DNA from 3 places in the Neobacillus camarae genome. Region 1 is predicted to be linked to each of the others. Evidence: a T-box and tRNA genes for the amino acid it is inferred to sense, from the RefSeq annotation. Region 1 holds a T-box; the other regions hold tRNA genes.

The links. The T-box of region 1 lies ahead of argS (arginine--tRNA ligase). A T-box ahead of a tRNA ligase gene usually reads a tRNA of that ligase, here a tRNA-Arg.
Region 2: it has a tRNA-Arg gene. The T-box ahead of argS (arginine--tRNA ligase) is inferred to sense a tRNA for this amino acid. The anticodon was not compared.
Region 3: it has a tRNA-Arg gene. The T-box ahead of argS (arginine--tRNA ligase) is inferred to sense a tRNA for this amino acid. The anticodon was not compared.

Annotation. Positions count from the first base shown of each region.
Region 1 covers NZ_JBUCKX010000004.1:132,208-138,388, forward strand. The annotation lists gene ACY8D0_RS22020 ((2Fe-2S)-binding protein) at 1-46, shown strand, start outside; gene ACY8D0_RS22025 (TetR/AcrR family transcriptional regulator) at 200-763, shown strand; gene ACY8D0_RS22030 (hypothetical protein) at 806-1,165, opposite strand; gene ACY8D0_RS22035 (alpha/beta-type small acid-soluble spore protein) at 1,433-1,684, opposite strand; T-box leader at 1,790-2,003, shown strand; gene argS (arginine--tRNA ligase) at 2,050-3,744, shown strand; gene ACY8D0_RS22045 (DinB family protein) at 3,815-4,282, shown strand; gene ACY8D0_RS22050 (MFS transporter) at 4,370-5,551, shown strand; gene ACY8D0_RS22055 (APC family permease) at 5,805-6,181, shown strand, end outside.
Region 2 covers NZ_JBUCKX010000002.1:1,457,926-1,464,106, forward strand. The annotation lists rRNA gene ACY8D0_RS14590 (23S ribosomal RNA) at 1-2,867, shown strand, start outside; rRNA gene rrf (5S ribosomal RNA) at 3,003-3,119, shown strand; tRNA gene ACY8D0_RS14600 (tRNA-Val) at 3,129-3,204, shown strand; tRNA gene ACY8D0_RS14605 (tRNA-Thr) at 3,211-3,286, shown strand; tRNA gene ACY8D0_RS14610 (tRNA-Lys) at 3,294-3,369, shown strand; tRNA gene ACY8D0_RS14615 (tRNA-Leu) at 3,384-3,468, shown strand; tRNA gene ACY8D0_RS14620 (tRNA-Gly) at 3,483-3,557, shown strand; tRNA gene ACY8D0_RS14625 (tRNA-Leu) at 3,563-3,651, shown strand; tRNA gene ACY8D0_RS14630 (tRNA-Arg) at 3,661-3,737, shown strand; tRNA gene ACY8D0_RS14635 (tRNA-Pro) at 3,741-3,817, shown strand; tRNA gene ACY8D0_RS14640 (tRNA-Ala) at 3,830-3,905, shown strand; tRNA gene ACY8D0_RS14645 (tRNA-Met) at 3,925-4,001, shown strand; tRNA gene ACY8D0_RS14650 (tRNA-Ile) at 4,011-4,087, shown strand; tRNA gene ACY8D0_RS14655 (tRNA-Ser) at 4,106-4,198, shown strand; tRNA gene ACY8D0_RS14660 (tRNA-Met) at 4,241-4,314, shown strand; tRNA gene ACY8D0_RS14665 (tRNA-Asp) at 4,318-4,394, shown strand; tRNA gene ACY8D0_RS14670 (tRNA-Phe) at 4,400-4,472, shown strand; tRNA gene ACY8D0_RS14675 (tRNA-His) at 4,503-4,575, shown strand; tRNA gene ACY8D0_RS14680 (tRNA-Gly) at 4,597-4,670, shown strand; tRNA gene ACY8D0_RS14685 (tRNA-Ile) at 4,677-4,753, shown strand; tRNA gene ACY8D0_RS14690 (tRNA-Asn) at 4,765-4,839, shown strand; tRNA gene ACY8D0_RS14695 (tRNA-Ser) at 4,843-4,930, shown strand; tRNA gene ACY8D0_RS14700 (tRNA-Glu) at 4,936-5,007, shown strand; gene glgB (1,4-alpha-glucan branching protein GlgB) at 5,596-6,181, shown strand, end outside.
Region 3 covers NZ_JBUCKX010000004.1:249,639-255,819, reverse strand. The annotation lists gene ACY8D0_RS22715 (translocation protein TolB) at 109-1,344, shown strand; tRNA gene ACY8D0_RS22710 (tRNA-Asn) at 1,413-1,487, opposite strand; tRNA gene ACY8D0_RS22705 (tRNA-Ile) at 1,501-1,574, opposite strand; tRNA gene ACY8D0_RS22700 (tRNA-Gly) at 1,606-1,679, opposite strand; tRNA gene ACY8D0_RS22695 (tRNA-Leu) at 1,684-1,768, opposite strand; tRNA gene ACY8D0_RS22690 (tRNA-Cys) at 1,779-1,852, opposite strand; tRNA gene ACY8D0_RS22685 (tRNA-Gly) at 1,860-1,934, opposite strand; tRNA gene ACY8D0_RS22680 (tRNA-Gln) at 1,942-2,013, opposite strand; tRNA gene ACY8D0_RS22675 (tRNA-His) at 2,041-2,116, opposite strand; tRNA gene ACY8D0_RS22670 (tRNA-Tyr) at 2,140-2,224, opposite strand; tRNA gene ACY8D0_RS22665 (tRNA-Phe) at 2,235-2,307, opposite strand; tRNA gene ACY8D0_RS22660 (tRNA-Asp) at 2,346-2,419, opposite strand; tRNA gene ACY8D0_RS22655 (tRNA-Met) at 2,422-2,495, opposite strand; tRNA gene ACY8D0_RS22650 (tRNA-Ser) at 2,655-2,747, opposite strand; tRNA gene ACY8D0_RS22645 (tRNA-Ile) at 2,756-2,829, opposite strand; tRNA gene ACY8D0_RS22640 (tRNA-Met) at 2,845-2,918, opposite strand; tRNA gene ACY8D0_RS22635 (tRNA-Ala) at 2,939-3,011, opposite strand; tRNA gene ACY8D0_RS22630 (tRNA-Pro) at 3,021-3,097, opposite strand; tRNA gene ACY8D0_RS22625 (tRNA-Arg) at 3,104-3,177, opposite strand; tRNA gene ACY8D0_RS22620 (tRNA-Gly) at 3,187-3,261, opposite strand; tRNA gene ACY8D0_RS22615 (tRNA-Leu) at 3,269-3,353, opposite strand; tRNA gene ACY8D0_RS22610 (tRNA-Lys) at 3,364-3,439, opposite strand; tRNA gene ACY8D0_RS22605 (tRNA-Val) at 3,449-3,524, opposite strand; tRNA gene ACY8D0_RS22600 (tRNA-Glu) at 3,529-3,603, opposite strand; rRNA gene rrf (5S ribosomal RNA) at 3,634-3,750, opposite strand; rRNA gene ACY8D0_RS22590 (23S ribosomal RNA) at 3,837-6,181, opposite strand, start outside.

The DNA of each region.
Region 1 (6,181 bases):
GGAAATACAGGAAGCGGTGATGTCGGTAGTCCATAAGCGGGAATAATCACCCAACCAATAGAATCGGCAAACTAGACCATGGACACTTCCTGTCCATGGTCTTTATTGAGCCGGATTGCAAATCGCGGTTAATATATGGTAGAGTAAAAGTAAGATCAATTGACTATAGAACTAATTTAGTCAAAAAGGAGGGACCCGAGTGGCGCCCGATCGCAGAAAAATGATTGTCGATGCGGCAACCAAATCGTTTTCCTTGTTCGGCTATAAAGCCACAACGATGGACCAAGTGGCAAAGCTGGCCAATGTGGGAAAAGGGACAATCTATACCTTTTTTAAAAACAAGGAAGAGCTGTTTGAGGAGATTATGTCTTCACTTGTAAAAGAAATGATTTCGGAAGCAGAAGCCGTATTGCAACCCGATTTGCCGTTTACGGAGAATGTTCATCGCGGGCTGTACCGAATTTTAGAATTCCGTTCCCGGCATCAGCTGATGATAAAACTTGCCCAAGAAGAAAAGGAAATGGGGACCATTGCCGTTTCGGACATGCTCCAGCATGTAGAGGACGAAATTATTGCCTATATAAAACAAAAAGTCGAAGCGGCCATGACTAAAGGGGCTATTCCCAAAATCAATCCGGAAATTACCAGCTTTTTGCTGCTGAAAATGTATGTCGCCCTTTTGTCCGATTGGGAAAGGAATCATGAACCATTAAGCTCGGATGAGATTGCTGAACTGATGAAAGGTTTTTTGTTGCGTTCATAATGGAGGCAACATAAAAAGAAGAGGATCCCTTACCTCTTCTTTTTATTTAGCGATTCTTTTTTGTCCCGCTTTCCGGCTGCTTCGTGAGCCGCCTTGAATCAGGGTCAATGAGGGTGATCCCTCTCTTTTGGCAAATTTACGGTTAGTATACTTACCAGTCGATAAAACGATAAACTGTCCCCGTTTGCTATGTTGAGCCTGTTCCGACATCAGAGATAAAAAGGTTCCCATCAAGATGGCCAGAAACGAGCCGAAAAGAATTCCCAATCCTAAACCTGTTAGAAAGTAGTTCACAACACCGTTGGTTAGAAATCCTGTCACTAAAAGAATGAGACCGAGGCAGCTTGCATAGCCAGCTGTTTTTTTCATGAACAATAGTGCTTGTAAATGTCTTTTTTGCAAACCCTTTCACCCCTTTTTGAATATTTTACCATCAATTTTCACAAAATTGTCAAACTTTTTTAAAAAAAGTTATTGAATTTTTTATACTAGACAATTTGGTGTATTCCTACATCGGTTTTGTCTCATAGAGGCCTTATATAAGACAATTTGGCCAATTCCTACACCGGTTTTGTCCCATAAAGGCTTTATATGAGACAGTTTGGCCTGTTCTTCCATCAGTTTTGTCTCTTAGAAAAAGGACCCGCTTCACAGGTCCTTTTCGAATACCTACTGTTTAGTTAGGTTCTGCTGAGCCATCTTGACCAGCTCGCGGACCATGCTTCCGCCAAGCCGGCCGCCGACCTTTCCGGCCTGTTCCGATGTCAACTGTCCGTTATAGCCTTTTTTAAGCGGAACACCCACTTCCTGGGCGGCTTCAAACTTGGCATTCTCGGGGCTCTGCGCTTGAACAACCCTTGCTTTCAATTGGTCCAAGCCGGTTCTGGCTTCTGGAACAAGAATTTTATTTCGTCTGGCCATCGATATCCCTCCTTTACTCTTTAGAATTTCCGAACTAAAAAAATTCATCAACGTCACTGGCAAAAGCCGTATGTTTCCAGTATAATATCTGGTAATTCATACAATTAAAAATCAATGACAAAGAGAGTAGTTATCCCGGAAGCTAAAGCGAATCAGGGACGGTGCAAGCCTGATGTTAACCGGATAATGAACCGCACTTTGGAGATGCCTGCCTGAAAATAAGTAGGGCACGCCGGAGACTACTCCGTTATGCAGGAAAGCTGGTTCAATTCGAACAATTAGAGTGGTACCGCGGGAAACTGTAACTCTCGTCTCTTTACATAAGAGGCGGGAGTTTTTTATTTTTTAAAAGGGAGGAAAAAGAGATGACGTATAAGAAAGTGTTTGCGGAGGAATTGGCCGCAGCTCTTGGTGGAGAATTAGAGATTGACGCACTGGCGCAGCTGATAGAAAAACCTAAAAGCCTACAGCATGGAGATTTGGCGTTCCCTTGTTTTGCACTCGCAAAAATGAAACGGAAAGCCCCGAATCTAATTGCCCAAGAGCTCTCCGGAAAAATTCAATCGCCGATGTTTGAAAAAATAGAAGCCGTTGGGGCTTACGTAAACGCGTTTTTAAATAAACAGCAAGTGGCGTCAGATATCGTGAATCAAATCATTACCCAGCAGGGGGAGTACGGGGCGCAAAATACGGGGGATGGCGGCAAGGTGACGATCGATATGTCCTCGCCCAATATTGCCAAGCCGTTTTCCATGGGCCACCTGCGGTCTACGGTTATCGGAAACGCTCTTGCTCTGATAGTAGAAAAATGCGGGTATCAGCCGATTAGAATTAACCATCTTGGCGATTGGGGCACGCAATTCGGCAAACTCATCAGTGCATACAAACGCTGGGGTGATGCCGAAAAGGTCCAACAAAATCCGATTAAGGAATTGTTGACCCTGTATGTTCAGTTCCACGCCGAAGCAGAGACAAACCCAGCCTTGGACGATGAGGGAAGAAGCTGGTTTAAAAAACTCGAAGACGGTGACGAAGAAGCGCTGGAACTTTGGCAATGGTTCCGCGATGAATCACTAAAAGAATTTTCACGGATTTACGATTTAATGGGAGTGAAGTTTGATTCCTTTGCCGGTGAAGCTTTTTACAATGATAAAATGGACCGGATTGTCGATTTGCTAGAGGATCAACAGCTGCTTGTCGAGTCCGACCAGGCACAGGTGGTGGAGTTGACAGAAGAACAGCTGCCGCCATGCCTCATCAAAAAATCGGATGGGGCGACGCTTTATGCTACCCGTGATTTGGCCGCTGCGCTTTACCGCAAAGAGCATTATGACTTTGCCCAATCCCTCTACGTAGTGGGTCACGAACAAAGCCTGCATTTTAAACAGCTAATCTCGGTGTTGAAAAAAATGGGCTTTGCCTGGGCAGACCAAATGGTCCATATTCCATTCGGGATGATGCTGAAGGACGGAAAGAAAATGTCGACCCGTAAAGGCAAGGTCGTCCTATTGGAAGAAGTGTTGGCAGAATCGATTGATTTGGCCCGCTCCAATATTGAGGCAAAAAATCCATCACTCCAAAACAAGCATGAAGTAGCCAAGCAAGTCGGCGTCGGCGCGGTTATTTTCCATGATTTAAAAAATTTCCGGATGAATGATATCGAATTTTCCTTCGAGGAAATGCTCCGTTTTGAGGGTGAAACTGGCCCCTATGTCCAATATACCTTTGCAAGAGCTTGTTCCATATTGCGGAAAGCCGGTTGGCAGGGAGCGGCATCATTGCAAACATATGAATCATCTTGGGAAAAGGAATGGAAGGTTGTCAGCATGCTAATGGAGTTTCCAACAAGCATTAAGCGGGCCTGCGAAAATTATGACCCGTCCCAAGTGGCCAAATATATCATCGACTTAGGGCAAGTATTCAATAAATATTATGCCGAGGTCAAAGTATTGGAGGAAAGTCCGGAGAAAGAAGCCCGTTTAGCCCTTGTTTACAGTGTGACTGTCGTCCTGAAGGAAGGCTTGCGCCTATTGGGTATTTCTGCACCCGAAGAAATGTAAGTCATTTTATTTCAAACAAAGGATAAAATGGTATAAAATGGTTTTGGATTAAGAATGGGGAGGTATTGGGATGAGTGAGCAAATATTCAAAACGATGGAACTGACAAGGAATTACTTTTTAAAAACGGTTAAAGGGCTGGACGAAACAATCGTGGATGTGCAGCCGGACGGATTCAACAATAATATCCATTGGCACATCGGCCACGTCTTAACCGTTACCGAGCAGTTTATGTTTGGTTTTCCAAAAAAATCAACTCAATTAACGGAGCAGTATATGGAGTGGTTTGCAACTGGAACGAAACCAGCAGACTGGAAGGGAGAGGTTCCGTCCGTCCAGGAATTGGTTGCCCAGCTGCAAGACCAGTTGCAACGCATGAAAGAAATTCCGGCTGAGAGTTTTAATGAACGCCTCAAGACTCCGTTTCTGGGCCAAGAAACCTTTGGGGAACTGACTAGCTTTGCCTTATTCCACGAAACGATGCACTTGGGCCAAATTCAGGCAATGAAGCGCGTGGTTGCGGCTGCGAGTGTTAAGTAATGACCTAATGAACGTTTCTACATCGTAGAGACGTTTTTGCTTTTTTTTCATCATCTGGGTAAACTACACAAAAAGTGAGGAAGTTAAATGGACCAACAAATAGGAAAACCGAAAGAGAGAATATGGACAAAAGAGTTTATTTTTATCGTGTGTGCCAATTTTTTTATATTTTTAGGATTTCAAATGACTCTTCCCACCATTCCACTGTATGTGGAGAAATTAGGGGGAAATAATCAGCTAATTGGAGTCGTGGTCGGAATTTTTACCTTTTCGGCCTTGTTGCTGAGGCCTTTCGCGGGAAACTGGCTGGAAACAAAGGGACGGGGGATTGTGTTTTTATCGGGATTGGCGATATTCGTCATCTCCGTTGGTTCGTTCGGGTTTATGGCCAGCATCGCTTTATTATTTATGATGAGGGTGGTTCAAGGAGTCGGCTGGGGATTTTCAACCACTGCTTCAGGCACGATTGCAACGGACTTAATTCCTCCAACCAGACGCGGCGAGGGGTTGGGCTATTATGGGTTATCGGGTAATATTGCCATGGCCATCGGACCATCCCTCGGTCTTACTTTATCCGGGTTTTTACCGTTCAAGCATTTATTTTTGATTAGTTCGGGATTGGGCCTATTGGCTTTGTTGCTGGCATCGAGAATTAAATACAAAAAAGCCGAGCCCGGAAAGGTGAAGGCGAAACTTGCGGTTTACGAAAAAAGTGCTTTAAAACCTTCCGTTCTATTGTTCTTTCTGACGGTTACCTTTGGCGGAATTGCGACGTTTCTTCCGTTATACTCTGCCGAGAAGCATGTGGCCGGCATCCAATTGTACTTTCTTCTGTATGCCTTGGCCACATTGGCAACAAGGGCCTTTGCCGGACAGCTATATGACCGCAGAGGCCATATAGCCGTATTTGTGCCCGGAAGCCTTCTGGTTTTAATTGCCATGTTCTTATTGGCTTGGCTTCCTAACAGCATGACGCTTTATACGGCTGCAGTCCTGTACGGGCTGGGGTTTGGTACCGTTCAGCCAGCCTTGCAGGCATGGGCGATTGAAAAGGCCCCAATGACCCGCCGGGGATTGGCCAATGCGACATTCTTTTCATTTTTTGACTTGGGAGTCGGAATTGGTGCCATGACGTTTGGGCAAATTGGCCAGATGTTTGGTTATAGCGCCATTTACTGGACTTCGGCTGTATCGGTCCTAATTTCTATTTTGCTTTATGTGTTTTTTATGTTTAAGGAACATGTAGGATACGTGGAGCAAGGGCGCTGATTTTTACAAAAAGCCGTGCGGGCATGAGGCCTGCACGGCTTTTTTGCTGCATTTGAAGTCTTATACAGTCTTTGAGAATGGTCCTGCTCCCGCGCTTTTTTTATTGGCATAAATAGGATGACACCTTTTTTTGTAAACAGAAAAGAATATACCTATGAAGTTTTGTCTTTATATTGTTGAATTAATTGTCTACATTTTCACCGGACATGTGTTAAAATCAATCGGTATTTTACTCTTCAGGTAGGTGACAGCTTTGCTTACATCCTTTAAGCGATTATTAATCGGCCGGCCTCTAAAATCCACAGAGCTGGGCGAACAAAAGTTGAATATTTTTAAAGCACTGGCGATTTTGTCTTCTGATGCCCTATCGTCAGTGGCCTATGGAACCGAGCAAATTTTGATCGTGCTCGCGACCATCGGGACCATCGCCTTTTGGTATTCCGTACCGATTGCCGTTGCTGTCTTATTCCTTTTGGCAGCACTGATTTTATCGTATCGGCAAATCATTTTTTCCTATCCCCAAGGTGGCGGGGCTTATCTTGTTTCTAAAGAAAATATCAGTGAAAAGGCCGGGCTGATTGCCGGCGGCTCTTTATTAGTCGATTACATCTTGACGGTTGCCGTTAGTGT
Region 2 (6,181 bases), on a different contig from region 1:
TATGCTTCGGGGAGCTGTAAGTAAGCTTTGATCCGGAGATTTCCGAATGGGGAAACCCGTTGCCCGTAATGGGGCAGCATCTTTACCTGAATACATAGGGTATTGAAGGCATACCCGGGGAACTGAAACATCTAAGTACCCGGAGGAAGAGAAAGCAAACGCGATTCCCTGAGTAGCGGCGAGCGAAACGGGAACAGCCCAAACCGAAAGGCTTGCCTTTCGGGGTTGTAGGACACTCAACATGGAGTTACAAAGGAACGGGGTAGATGAAGCGGTCTGGAAAGGCCAGCCATAGAAGGTAACAGCCCTGTAGTTGAAACTTCGTTCCCTCCTGAGTGGATCCTGAGTACGGCCGGACACGTGAAATCCGGTCGGAAGCAGGGAGGACCATCTCCCAAGGCTAAATACTCCCTAGTGACCGATAGTGAACCAGTACCGTGAGGGAAAGGTGAAAAGCACCCCGGAAGGGGAGTGAAAGAGATCCTGAAACCGTGTGCCTACAAGTAGTCAGAGCCCGTTTATGGGTGATGGCGTGCCTTTTGTAGAATGAACCGGCGAGTTACGATTGCATGCGAGGTTAAGTTGATGAGACGGAGCCGCAGCGAAAGCGAGTCTTAAGTAGGGCGAAATAGTATGCAGTCGTAGACCCGAAACCAGGTGATCTACCCATGTCCAGGGTGAAGTCCAGGTAACACTGGATGGAGGCCCGAACCGACGCACGTTGAAAAGTGCGCGGATGAGGTGTGGGTAGCGGAGAAATTCCAATCGAACTTGGAGATAGCTGGTTCTCTCCGAAATAGCTTTAGGGCTAGCCTCACGAAGTTAGAGTCTTGGAGGTAGAGCACTGTTTGGACTAGGGGCCCCCATCGGGTTACCGAATTCAGACAAACTCCGAATGCCAAAGACTTATCCGTGGGAGTCAGACTGCGAGTGATAAGATCCGTAGTCAAAAGGGAAACAGCCCAGACCACCAGCTAAGGTCCCAAAGTATACGTTAAGTGGAAAAGGATGTGGAGTTGCTTAGACAACCAGGATGTTGGCTTAGAAGCAGCCACCATTTAAAGAGTGCGTAATAGCTCACTGGTCGAGTGACTCTGCGCCGAAAATGTACCGGGGCTAAACGTATCACCGAAGCTGTGGATTGACATCTTCGATGTCAGTGGTAGGAGAGCGTTCTAAGGGCGTTGAAGCTAGACCGTAAGGACTGGTGGAGCGCTTAGAAGTGAGAATGCCGGTATGAGTAGCGAAAGATGAGTGAGAATCTCATCCACCGTATGCCTAAGGTTTCCTGAGGAAGGCTCGTCCGCTCAGGGTTAGTCGGGACCTAAGCCGAGGCCGAAAGGCGTAGGCGATGGACAACAGGTTGATATTCCTGTACCACCTCTTTATCGTTTGAGTGATGGGGGGACGCAGGAGGATAGGGTAAGCGCACTGCTGGTTATGTGCGTCTAAGCAGTTAGGCTGGTGAATAGGAAAATCCGTTCACCGTAAGGCTCAAGCTGTGACAGCGAGGGAAATAGAGTACCGAAGTTCCTGATTCCACACTGCCAAGAAAAGCCTCTAGCGAGATAAAAGGTGCCCGTACCGCAAACCGACACAGGTAGGCGAGGAGAGAATCCTAAGGTGAGCGAGAGAACTCTCGTTAAGGAACTCGGCAAAATGACCCCGTAACTTCGGGAGAAGGGGTGCTTACTGGGGTGAATAGCCTCGGTAAGCCGCAGTGAATAGGCCCAGGCGACTGTTTAGCAAAAACACAGGTCTCTGCGAAGCCGCAAGGCGAAGTATAGGGGCTGACGCCTGCCCGGTGCTGGAAGGTTAAGAGGAGGGGTTAGCTGCAAAGCGAAGCTCTGAATCGAAGCCCCAGTAAACGGCGGCCGTAACTATAACGGTCCTAAGGTAGCGAAATTCCTTGTCGGGTAAGTTCCGACCCGCACGAAAGGCGTAACGATCTGGGCACTGTCTCAACGAGAGACTCGGTGAAATTATAGTACCTGTGAAGATGCAGGTTACCCGCGACAGGACGGAAAGACCCCATGGAGCTTTACTGTAGCCTGATATTGAATTTTGGTACAGCTTGTACAGGATAGGTAGGAGCCTGAGAAGCCGGAGCGCCAGCTTCGGTGGAGGCGTCGGTGGGATACTACCCTGGCTGTATTGAAATTCTAACCCGCATCCCTTATCGGGATGGGAGACAGTGTCAGGTGGGCAGTTTGACTGGGGCGGTCGCCTCCTAAAGAGTAACGGAGGCGCCCAAAGGTTCCCTCAGAATGGTTGGAAATCATTCGCAGAGTGTAAAGGCACAAGGGAGCTTGACTGCGAGACCTACAAGTCGAGCAGGGACGAAAGTCGGGCTTAGTGATCCGGTGGTTCCGCATGGAAGGGCCATCGCTCAACGGATAAAAGCTACCCTGGGGATAACAGGCTTATCTCCCCCAAGAGTCCACATCGACGGGGAGGTTTGGCACCTCGATGTCGGCTCATCGCATCCTGGGGCTGTAGTCGGTCCCAAGGGTTGGGCTGTTCGCCCATTAAAGCGGTACGCGAGCTGGGTTCAGAACGTCGTGAGACAGTTCGGTCCCTATCCGTCGTGGGCGCAGGAAATTTGAGAGGAGCTGTCCTTAGTACGAGAGGACCGGGATGGACGCACCGCTGGTGTACCAGTTGTCTTGCCAAAGGCATCGCTGGGTAGCTATGTGCGGACGGGATAAGTGCTGAAAGCATCTAAGCATGAAGCCCCCCTCAAGATGAGATTTCCCATAGCGTCAAGCTAGTAAGATCCCTGAAAGATGATCAGGTTGATAGGTCAGGGGTGGAAGCACGGTGACGTGTGGAGCTGACTGATACTAATCGATCGAGGACTTAACCAAGTCATATTTAAAAATGCGAACTCGTTTTACAAAGGTTTCTTTGGTTATCCAGTTTTGAGGGAATGATGAAATATTAAAATTTCCTCTTGCAAAATATAAAAAAGACATTATAATAAATTAGTGTCGAATAGATGGTCTGGCAGCAATGGCGAGAAAGTCACACCCGTTCCCATACCGAACACGGAAGTTAAGCTTCTCAGCGCCGATGGTAGTTGGGGCGAAAGCCCCTGTGAGAGTAGGACGTTGCCAGGCTTTTAATATGGAGGATTAGCTCAGCTGGGAGAGCATCTGCCTTACAAGCAGAGGGTCGGCGGTTCGATCCCGTCATCCTCCACCATATTATGCCGGTTTAGCTCAATTGGTAGAGCAACTGACTTGTAATCAGTAGGTTGGGGGTTCAAGTCCTCTAGCCGGCACCACTTTTTTGAGCCATTAGCTCAGTCGGTAGAGCATCTGACTTTTAATCAGAGGGTCGAAGGTTCGAGTCCTTCATGGCTCACCATTTAAATGAAATATGCGGGTGTGGCGGAATTGGCAGACGCACCAGACTTAGGATCTGGCGCCGCAAGGCGTGGGGGTTCGACTCCCTTCACCCGCACCATTTGATTGTTATATGCGGAAGTAGTTCAGTGGTAGAACACCACCTTGCCAAGGTGGGGGTCGCGGGTTCGAATCCCGTCTTCCGCTCCATTAGTGCCGGGGTGGCGGAACTGGCAGACGCACAGGACTTAAAATCCTGCGGTAGGTGACTACCGTACCGGTTCGATTCCGGTCCTCGGCACCATTTAATAATGCGCCCGTAGCTCAATTGGATAGAGCGTCTGACTACGGATCAGAAGGTTATGGGTTCGACTCCTTTCGGGCGCGCCATATCGGGAAATAGCTCAGCTTGGTAGAGCACTTGGTTTGGGACCAAGGGGTCGCAGGTTCGAATCCTGTTTTCCCGACCATTAATATAAGATGGGGCCTTAGCTCAGCTGGGAGAGCGCCTGCTTTGCACGCAGGAGGTCAGCGGTTCGATCCCGCTAGGCTCCACCATAATTATGTACAATATTTTGGCGGTGTAGCTCAGCTGGCTAGAGCGTACGGTTCATACCCGTAAGGTCGGGGGTTCGATCCCCTCCGCCGCTACCAATATTAATTGGACCTTTAGCTCAGCTGGTTAGAGCAGACGGCTCATAACCGTCCGGTCGTAGGTTCGAGTCCTACAAGGTCCACCAGTAGTCTTATTATAGTACGGAGGAATACCCAAGTTCGGCTGAAGGGATCGGTCTTGAAAACCGACAGGCGGGTTAAACCGCGCGGGGGTTCGAATCCCTCTTCCTCCTCCATGTTACTTTTTAAGAGCATGGACAAACTAAATATTTTATTATCGCGGGGTGGAGCAGTCCGGTAGCTCGTCGGGCTCATAACCCGAAGGTCGCAGGTTCAAATCCTGCCCCCGCAATTCGGTCTGGTAGTTCAGTTGGTTAGAATGCCTGCCTGTCACGCAGGAGGTCGCGGGTTCGAGTCCCGTCCAGACCGCCACTTATGGCTCAGTAGCTCAGTCGGTAGAGCAAAGGACTGAAAATCCTTGTGTCGGCGGTTCGATTCCGTCCTGAGCCACCTTTAATATTATTTTTTAAAAATAGTATGGCGGTTGTGGTGAAGTGGTTAACACACCAGATTGTGGCTCTGGCATTCGTGGGTTCGATTCCCATCAATCGCCCTTTATTAAATTACTCTATTTGCGGGTGTAGTTTAGTGGTAAAACCACAGCCTTCCAAGCTGTTGTTGTGGGTTCGATTCCCATCACCCGCTCCAATCTATGGGCCTATAGCTCAGCTGGTTAGAGCGCACGCCTGATAAGCGTGAGGTCGATGGTTCAAGTCCATTTAGGCCCACCATTTTATATTATTCCGCAGTAGCTCAGTGGTAGAGCTATCGGCTGTTAACCGATCGGTCGTAGGTTCGAGTCCTACCTGCGGAGCCATATAGAGAAGTACCCAAGTGGCTCAAGGGGCTCCCCTGCTAAGGGAGTAGGTCGCGTAAGCGGCGCGAGGGTTCGAATCCCTTCTTCTCTGTTATTGGCCCCTTGGTCAAGCGGTTAAGACACCGCCCTTTCACGGCGGTAACACGGGTTCGAATCCCGTAGGGGTCATACAAAAAAGCTGATGACAATTAGTCATCAGCTTTTTTTGTCGTTTAAGAACAAAAGCAGCCAGTGGAAATGGAGATATGTCTCCAAACGACCGATAAGGTGAAATAAGAGTAACCAGGGTAAATAGAAATGGCTCCAAACGAACCAGAATGGGAATAAAAAGTAGCTATGGTAAATTGGGACGACTCCAAACTACCGAGGAGGTGAAAAGTCAGCAGCCAGGGTAAATAGGAGCAGTTCTAAACAATCGTGTCACAGGACTAGCAGAGAGCAAAAATATATCGAATTATGAAAGCCCTTCCACATAATAATCTCCAATCTCCCCCCAAAATTAGTATCACTGTAAAAATATCTGACATAATATTTGGCTTTTCGTAAGTACATCTTACATAAAAAGTTTGTTGTCTTTTGTCGCTTTGAGTTGTGAAAAATATCATATCTTATCGAAAAAGTTGAAAGTTTGTCGCAATATGAGTTCTGTTACGGACTCTTGTCAGAAAAGATAAAAAAGTATTTCGAGTATTATAATAACTTTCCACTTATAATTGAAACTTGTAAAACATATCTTCAATGGGAATGAGGAAAGTCATGATAGTAAATACATTATTTCCAACGGACTATCAATTGCATTTATTTCATGAGGGAAACTTATTTCAAAGTCATCACCTTTTTGGTGCCCATGTTTTTAAAGATTCCACTCAAACCCGGACACGTTTTTGTGTTTGGGCCCCGAACGCACTTGAAGTAAGGCTGGTCGGCGATTTTAATCATTGGAATGGTAAAGGGCATAAATTAAAAAAAGTGAATGATGAAGGAGTATGGGTTCTTGTCATTAATCAAGACCTGGAAGGATGTATTTATAAGTATGAGATACTCACGCAAACGAACGAAATACTCCTGAAGGCCGACCCGTTTGCCTTTTACTCCGAATTAAGACCCAATACGGCCTCCATTGTATATACATTGGATGAATTTCATTGGAATGACCAAGATTGGATGGAACGCAAGCTCAGGAAAAATTATCTATCGGAGCCTGCTGTCATTTATGAAGTCCACATCGGATCTTGGTTGAAAAAACAAGATGGGGAGTTTCTGACCTATCGGGAACTTGCTGCAGAACTAATTCCCTATGTAACCGAGCATGGATTTACCCATATTGAATTATTGCCGATTG
Region 3 (6,181 bases), 120 kb from region 1:
AAATTACTTCCACTTTGGCCGTCCCATCCAAAAATAAGACTTTCGTCGCCTCTCATAGCAAAGTTATTTTTCCACAAACTAACCATAAAAACTATAGAGGTGAACGGTTTGATAAGAAAAATAATGATCATCCTGTTTATAGGGGTATTGTTGCCTATTTATGAGCCCATTCATGCAGAAACGTCTGATAAAGGGCCTAAAGCCGCTTTTATTCGAAACAATGACCTGTGGATTAAAAAAGGAAATGCGGAACAGCAAGTCACAAACGGCGGTTATATCCGTTATCCGAAATGGTCTCATGACGGCAAGTGGGTTGCCTATCAAAAAGGAAAAGAAGTGGAAAACGGCTACGGAGAGTTGTGGGTATATCATCTAAAAGAACGCAAGCATTTTCAAATCCATCCCAATACCAGGTCTAATTTTCAATGGTCCCCAAATAAGAATATACTGGGTTTCATGGTCAATCAAACCCTGAATGTAGTTACGGCTCAGCTTCCAAAGCCATTGCGTGCCCAGCAGATGGCAGGAAAATTGGATAACTTTTCTTGGCTTCCAAAAGGAAACGGACTGCTGGTTTCCAAAAAGGAATCCAGCGAACTCCATTCCGATATTCTTTTATTAAAGATTTACATGTACAGAAAGCCAAGCATTGAGCACTTTTACAGAATACCTGTTGGTAAAAACGAATACTATGTAGGTACCAGTCCATTTAAATGGTCACAGGACCAAAAATGGATTAGTTTTCTGCTGACACCAACCGCTTCACTTTCAGCAGACGGCAACACCCTTTGCCTTTTGTCGGATAATAGACGGGTATTTCACAGAGTGGATGAGATGTTAAATTACCCAGACTGGTTTCGCTGGGCCCCTTCCCAAAACCTTGTGGGTTATATTAGAGGAACCGGAAGGGAAGCAACCAGCAATAAACAGGCAGCCGTCTTGAGTGCAGCCAGTCTCCATAAAAAGGGCATGACACCTAATGGTTTTGTAGACCGTGATTTGACATGGGCAAACAATCAAACGCTTTTTGTTTCCCGCTCCAAGGCGTCTGAGTGGACGAAGCTGAAGGATAGACCTCTGCCCCGTTTAATCAAAATAAACATCCATACAATGGAGCAGAAGCCGATTACTTCCCCCGCAAAAGATGAAGGCGACTTTGCACCGGACAATGATCATAACCAGCTATATTGGATTCGGACAAATCGTGAAACAGCTTATGTATATGTAACCCGACTCGATCAATTGAAGGAAAGACAGTGGATCAAAAATATCAACATAGGCAGTTATTATTATGAAAGATGGAATTGGGAAGAGGTTTTTTCTTTGTACACCGGGGAAAATTGAAGAAGACATTAGATGGTATCTTTGGGCATAAAAAAAAGGCCCAACGGCCAGTAATTGTAATATGTAAATGGCTCCGCAGGTAGGACTCGAACCTACGACCGATCGGTTAACAGCCGATAGCTCTACCACTGAGCTACTGCGGAATAATCAAAATGATGGGCCTAAATGGACTTGAACCATCGACCTCACGCTTATCAGGCGTGCGCTCTAACCAGCTGAGCTATAGGCCCATTATAATATATTGCTTTGAATTAATCAAGATGGAGCGGGTGATGGGAATCGAACCCACAACAACAGCTTGGAAGGCTGTGGTTTTACCACTAAACTACACCCGCAAAATGGTACCGGTGGTCGGGGTCGAACCGACACTCCTTACGGAACACGATTTTGAGTCGTGCGCGTCTGCCAATTCCGCCACACCGGCATATTATTACTGGAGGCAGCAACCGGATTTGAACCGGTGGTGAAGGTTTTGCAGACCTCTGCCTTACCACTTGGCTATGCTGCCACACTTTTGGAGCGGAAGACGGGATTCGAACCCGCGACCCCCACCTTGGCAAGGTGATGTTCTACCACTGAACTACTTCCGCATATTGACTGGGCTAGCAGGATTTGAACCTACGAATGACGGAGTCAAAGTCCGTTGCCTTACCGCTTGGCTATAGCCCAAAAATAATAAAAAGAAGAAATGAAAAATGGGGCGGCTGATGGGAATCGAACCCACGAATGTCGGAACCACAATCCGATGCGTTAACCACTTCGCCACAGCCGCCATATTTTTAAGAATGAGATAAATGGTGGAGGGGGACGGATTCGAACCGCCGAACCCCGAGGGAGCGGATTTACAGTCCGCCGCGTTTAGCCACTTCGCTACCCCTCCACGAGAAAGGTGGCTCAGGACGGAATCGAACCGCCGACACATGGATTTTCAGTCCATTGCTCTACCGACTGAGCTACTGAGCCAATTATTGATATATTTAAACAATAAGCTTATTGAGAAACGGTCTGGACGGGACTCGAACCCGCGACCTCCTGCGTGACAGGCAGGCATTCTAACCAACTGAACTACCAGACCAATTGCGGGGGCAGGATTTGAACCTGCGACCTTCGGGTTATGAGCCCGACGAGCTACCGGACTGCTCCACCCCGCGGTAATAAAAAATATTTAGATGGTCCATGCTCATAGTTTCATGGACTGTCCCCATCTCAGAAAGCTTATTCAAGCAGCTGTTCGATGGGTACAACTCGCAGCGTATTCATCGAAGCAACGCTCGTTGCTCCACCCCGCGATAATAATAATTGTGTTTTTATGGAGGAGGAAGAGGGATTCGAACCCCCGCGCGGTATGACCCGCCTGTCGGTTTTCAAGACCGATCCCTTCAGCCAGACTTGGGTATTCCTCCGAAATAAATGGACCCTGTAGGACTCGAACCTACGACCGGACGGTTATGAGCCGTCTGCTCTAACCAGCTGAGCTAAGGGTCCATTATGAACTTTTAGTAGCGGCGGAGGGGATCGAACCCCCGACCTTACGGGTATGAACCGTACGCTCTAGCCAGCTGAGCTACACCGCCATATTAATATAGAAACTAAGTGGAGCCTAGCGGGATCGAACCGCTGACCTCCTGCGTGCAAAGCAGGCGCTCTCCCAGCTGAGCTAAGGCCCCATTATTAGATGGTCGGGAAAACAGGATTCGAACCTGCGACCCCTTGGTCCCAAACCAAGTGCTCTACCAAGCTGAGCTATTTCCCGATATAGCGCGCCCGAAAGGAGTCGAACCCATAACCTTCTGATCCGTAGTCAGACGCTCTATCCAATTGAGCTACGGGCGCATTTTTTATTGGAGCGGAAGACGGGATTCGAACCCGCGACCCCCACCTTGGCAAGGTGGTGTTCTACCACTGAACTACTTCCGCAAATAAATGGTGCGGGTGAAGGGAGTCGAACCCCCACGCCTTGCGGCGCCAGATCCTAAGTCTGGTGCGTCTGCCAATTCCGCCACACCCGCATAATTCAAGTGGTGAGCCATGAAGGACTCGAACCTTCGACCCTCTGATTAAAAGTCAGATGCTCTACCGACTGAGCTAATGGCTCAAAAACATATGGTGGAGGATGACGGGATCGAACCGCCGACCCTCTGCTTGTAAGGCAGATGCTCTCCCAGCTGAGCTAATCCTCCATAATGGTGACCCCTACGGGATTCGAACCCGTGTTACCGCCGTGAAAGGGCGGTGTCTTAACCGCTTGACCAAGGGGCCATTTCTTTTATAAATCCCCAAAAGGGGCGAGCCTGGCAACGTCCTACTCTCACAGGGACTTGCGTCCCAACTACCATCGGCGCTGAGAAGCTTAACTTCCGTGTTCGGTATGGGAACGGGTGTGACCTTCTCGCCATTGCTGCCAGACTATCTTGCTTGAGAGATCGCTCCCTCAAAACTGGATAATCAGAAGAAACTTTTTTATAAAACGAGTTCGCATTTTCATATATGACTTGGTTAAGTCCTCGATCGATTAGTATCAGTCAGCTCCACACGTCACCGTGCTTCCACCCCTGACCTATCAACCTGATCATCTTTCAGGGATCTTACTAGCTTGACGCTATGGGAAATCTCATCTTGAGGGGGGCTTCATGCTTAGATGCTTTCAGCACTTATCCCGTCCGCACATAGCTACCCAGCGATGCCTTTGGCAAGACAACTGGTACACCAGCGGTGCGTCCATCCCGGTCCTCTCGTACTAAGGACAGCTCCTCTCAAATTTCCTGCGCCCACGACGGATAGGGACCGAACTGTCTCACGACGTTCTGAACCCAGCTCGCGTACCGCTTTAATGGGCGAACAGCCCAACCCTTGGGACCGACTACAGCCCCAGGATGCGATGAGCCGACATCGAGGTGCCAAACCTCCCCGTCGATGTGGACTCTTGGGGGAGATAAGCCTGTTATCCCCAGGGTAGCTTTTATCCGTTGAGCGATGGCCCTTCCATGCGGAACCACCGGATCACTAAGCCCGACTTTCGTCCCTGCTCGACTTGTAGGTCTCGCAGTCAAGCTCCCTTGTGCCTTTACACTCTGCGAATGATTTCCAACCATTCTGAGGGAACCTTTGGGCGCCTCCGTTACTCTTTAGGAGGCGACCGCCCCAGTCAAACTGCCCACCTGACACTGTCTCCCATCCCGATAAGGGATGCGGGTTAGAATTTCAATACAGCCAGGGTAGTATCCCACCGACGCCTCCACCGAAGCTGGCGCTCCGGCTTCTCAGGCTCCTACCTATCCTGTACAAGCTGTACCAAAATTCAATATCAGGCTACAGTAAAGCTCCATGGGGTCTTTCCGTCCTGTCGCGGGTAACCTGCATCTTCACAGGTACTATAATTTCACCGAGTCTCTCGTTGAGACAGTGCCCAGATCGTTACGCCTTTCGTGCGGGTCGGAACTTACCCGACAAGGAATTTCGCTACCTTAGGACCGTTATAGTTACGGCCGCCGTTTACTGGGGCTTCGATTCAGAGCTTCGCTTTGCAGCTAACCCCTCCTCTTAACCTTCCAGCACCGGGCAGGCGTCAGCCCCTATACTTCGCCTTGCGGCTTCGCAGAGACCTGTGTTTTTGCTAAACAGTCGCCTGGGCCTATTCACTGCGGCTTACCGAGGCTATTCACCCCAGTAAGCACCCCTTCTCCCGAAGTTACGGGGTCATTTTGCCGAGTTCCTTAACGAGAGTTCTCTCGCTCACCTTAGGATTCTCTCCTCGCCTACCTGTGTCGGTTTGCGGTACGGGCACCTTTTATCTCGCTAGAGGCTTTTCTTGGCAGTGTGGAATCAGGAACTTCGGTACTCTATTTCCCTCGCTGTCACAGCTTGAGCCTTACGGTGAACGGATTTTCCTATTCACCAGCCTAACTGCTTAGACGCACATAACCAGCAGTGCGCTTACCCTATCCTCCTGCGTCCCCCCATCACTCAAACGATAAAGAGGTGGTACAGGAATATCAACCTGTTGTCCATCGCCTACGCCTTTCGGCCTCGGCTTAGGTCCCGACTAACCCTGAGCGGACGAGCCTTCCTCAGGAAACCTTAGGCATACGGTGGATGAGATTCTCACTCATCTTTCGCTACTCATACCGGCATTCTCACTTCTAAGCGCTCCACCAGTCCTTACGGTCTAGCTTCAACGCCCTTAGAACGCTCTCCTACCACTGACATCGAAGATGTCAATCCACAGCTTCGGTGATACGTTTAGCCCCGGTACATTTTCGGCGCAGAGTCACTCGACCAGTGAGCTATTACGCACTCTTTAAATGGTGGCTGCTTCTAAGCCAACATCCTGGTTGTCTAAGCAACTCCACATCCTTTTCCACTTAACGTATACTTTGGGACCTTAGCTGGTGGTCTGGGCTGTTTCCCTTTTGACTACGGATCTTATCACTCGCAGTCTGACTCCCACGGATAAGTCTTTGGCATTCGGAGTTTGTCTGAATTCGGTAACCCGATGGGGGCCCCTAGTCCAAACAGTGCTCTACCTCCAAGACTCTAACTTCGTGAGGCTAGCCCTAAAGCTATTTCGGAGAGAACCAGCTATCTCCAAGTTCGATTGGAATTTCTCCGCTACCCACACCTCATCCGCGCACTTTTCAACGTGCGTCGGTTCGGGCCTCCATCCAGTGTTACCTGGACTTCACCCTGGACATGGGTAGATCACCTGGTTTCGGGTCTACGACTGCATACTATTTCGCCCTACTTAAGACTCGCTTTCGCTGCGGCTCCGTCTCATCAACTTAACCTCGCATGCAATCGTAACTCGCCGGTTCATTCTACAAAAGGCACGCCATCACCC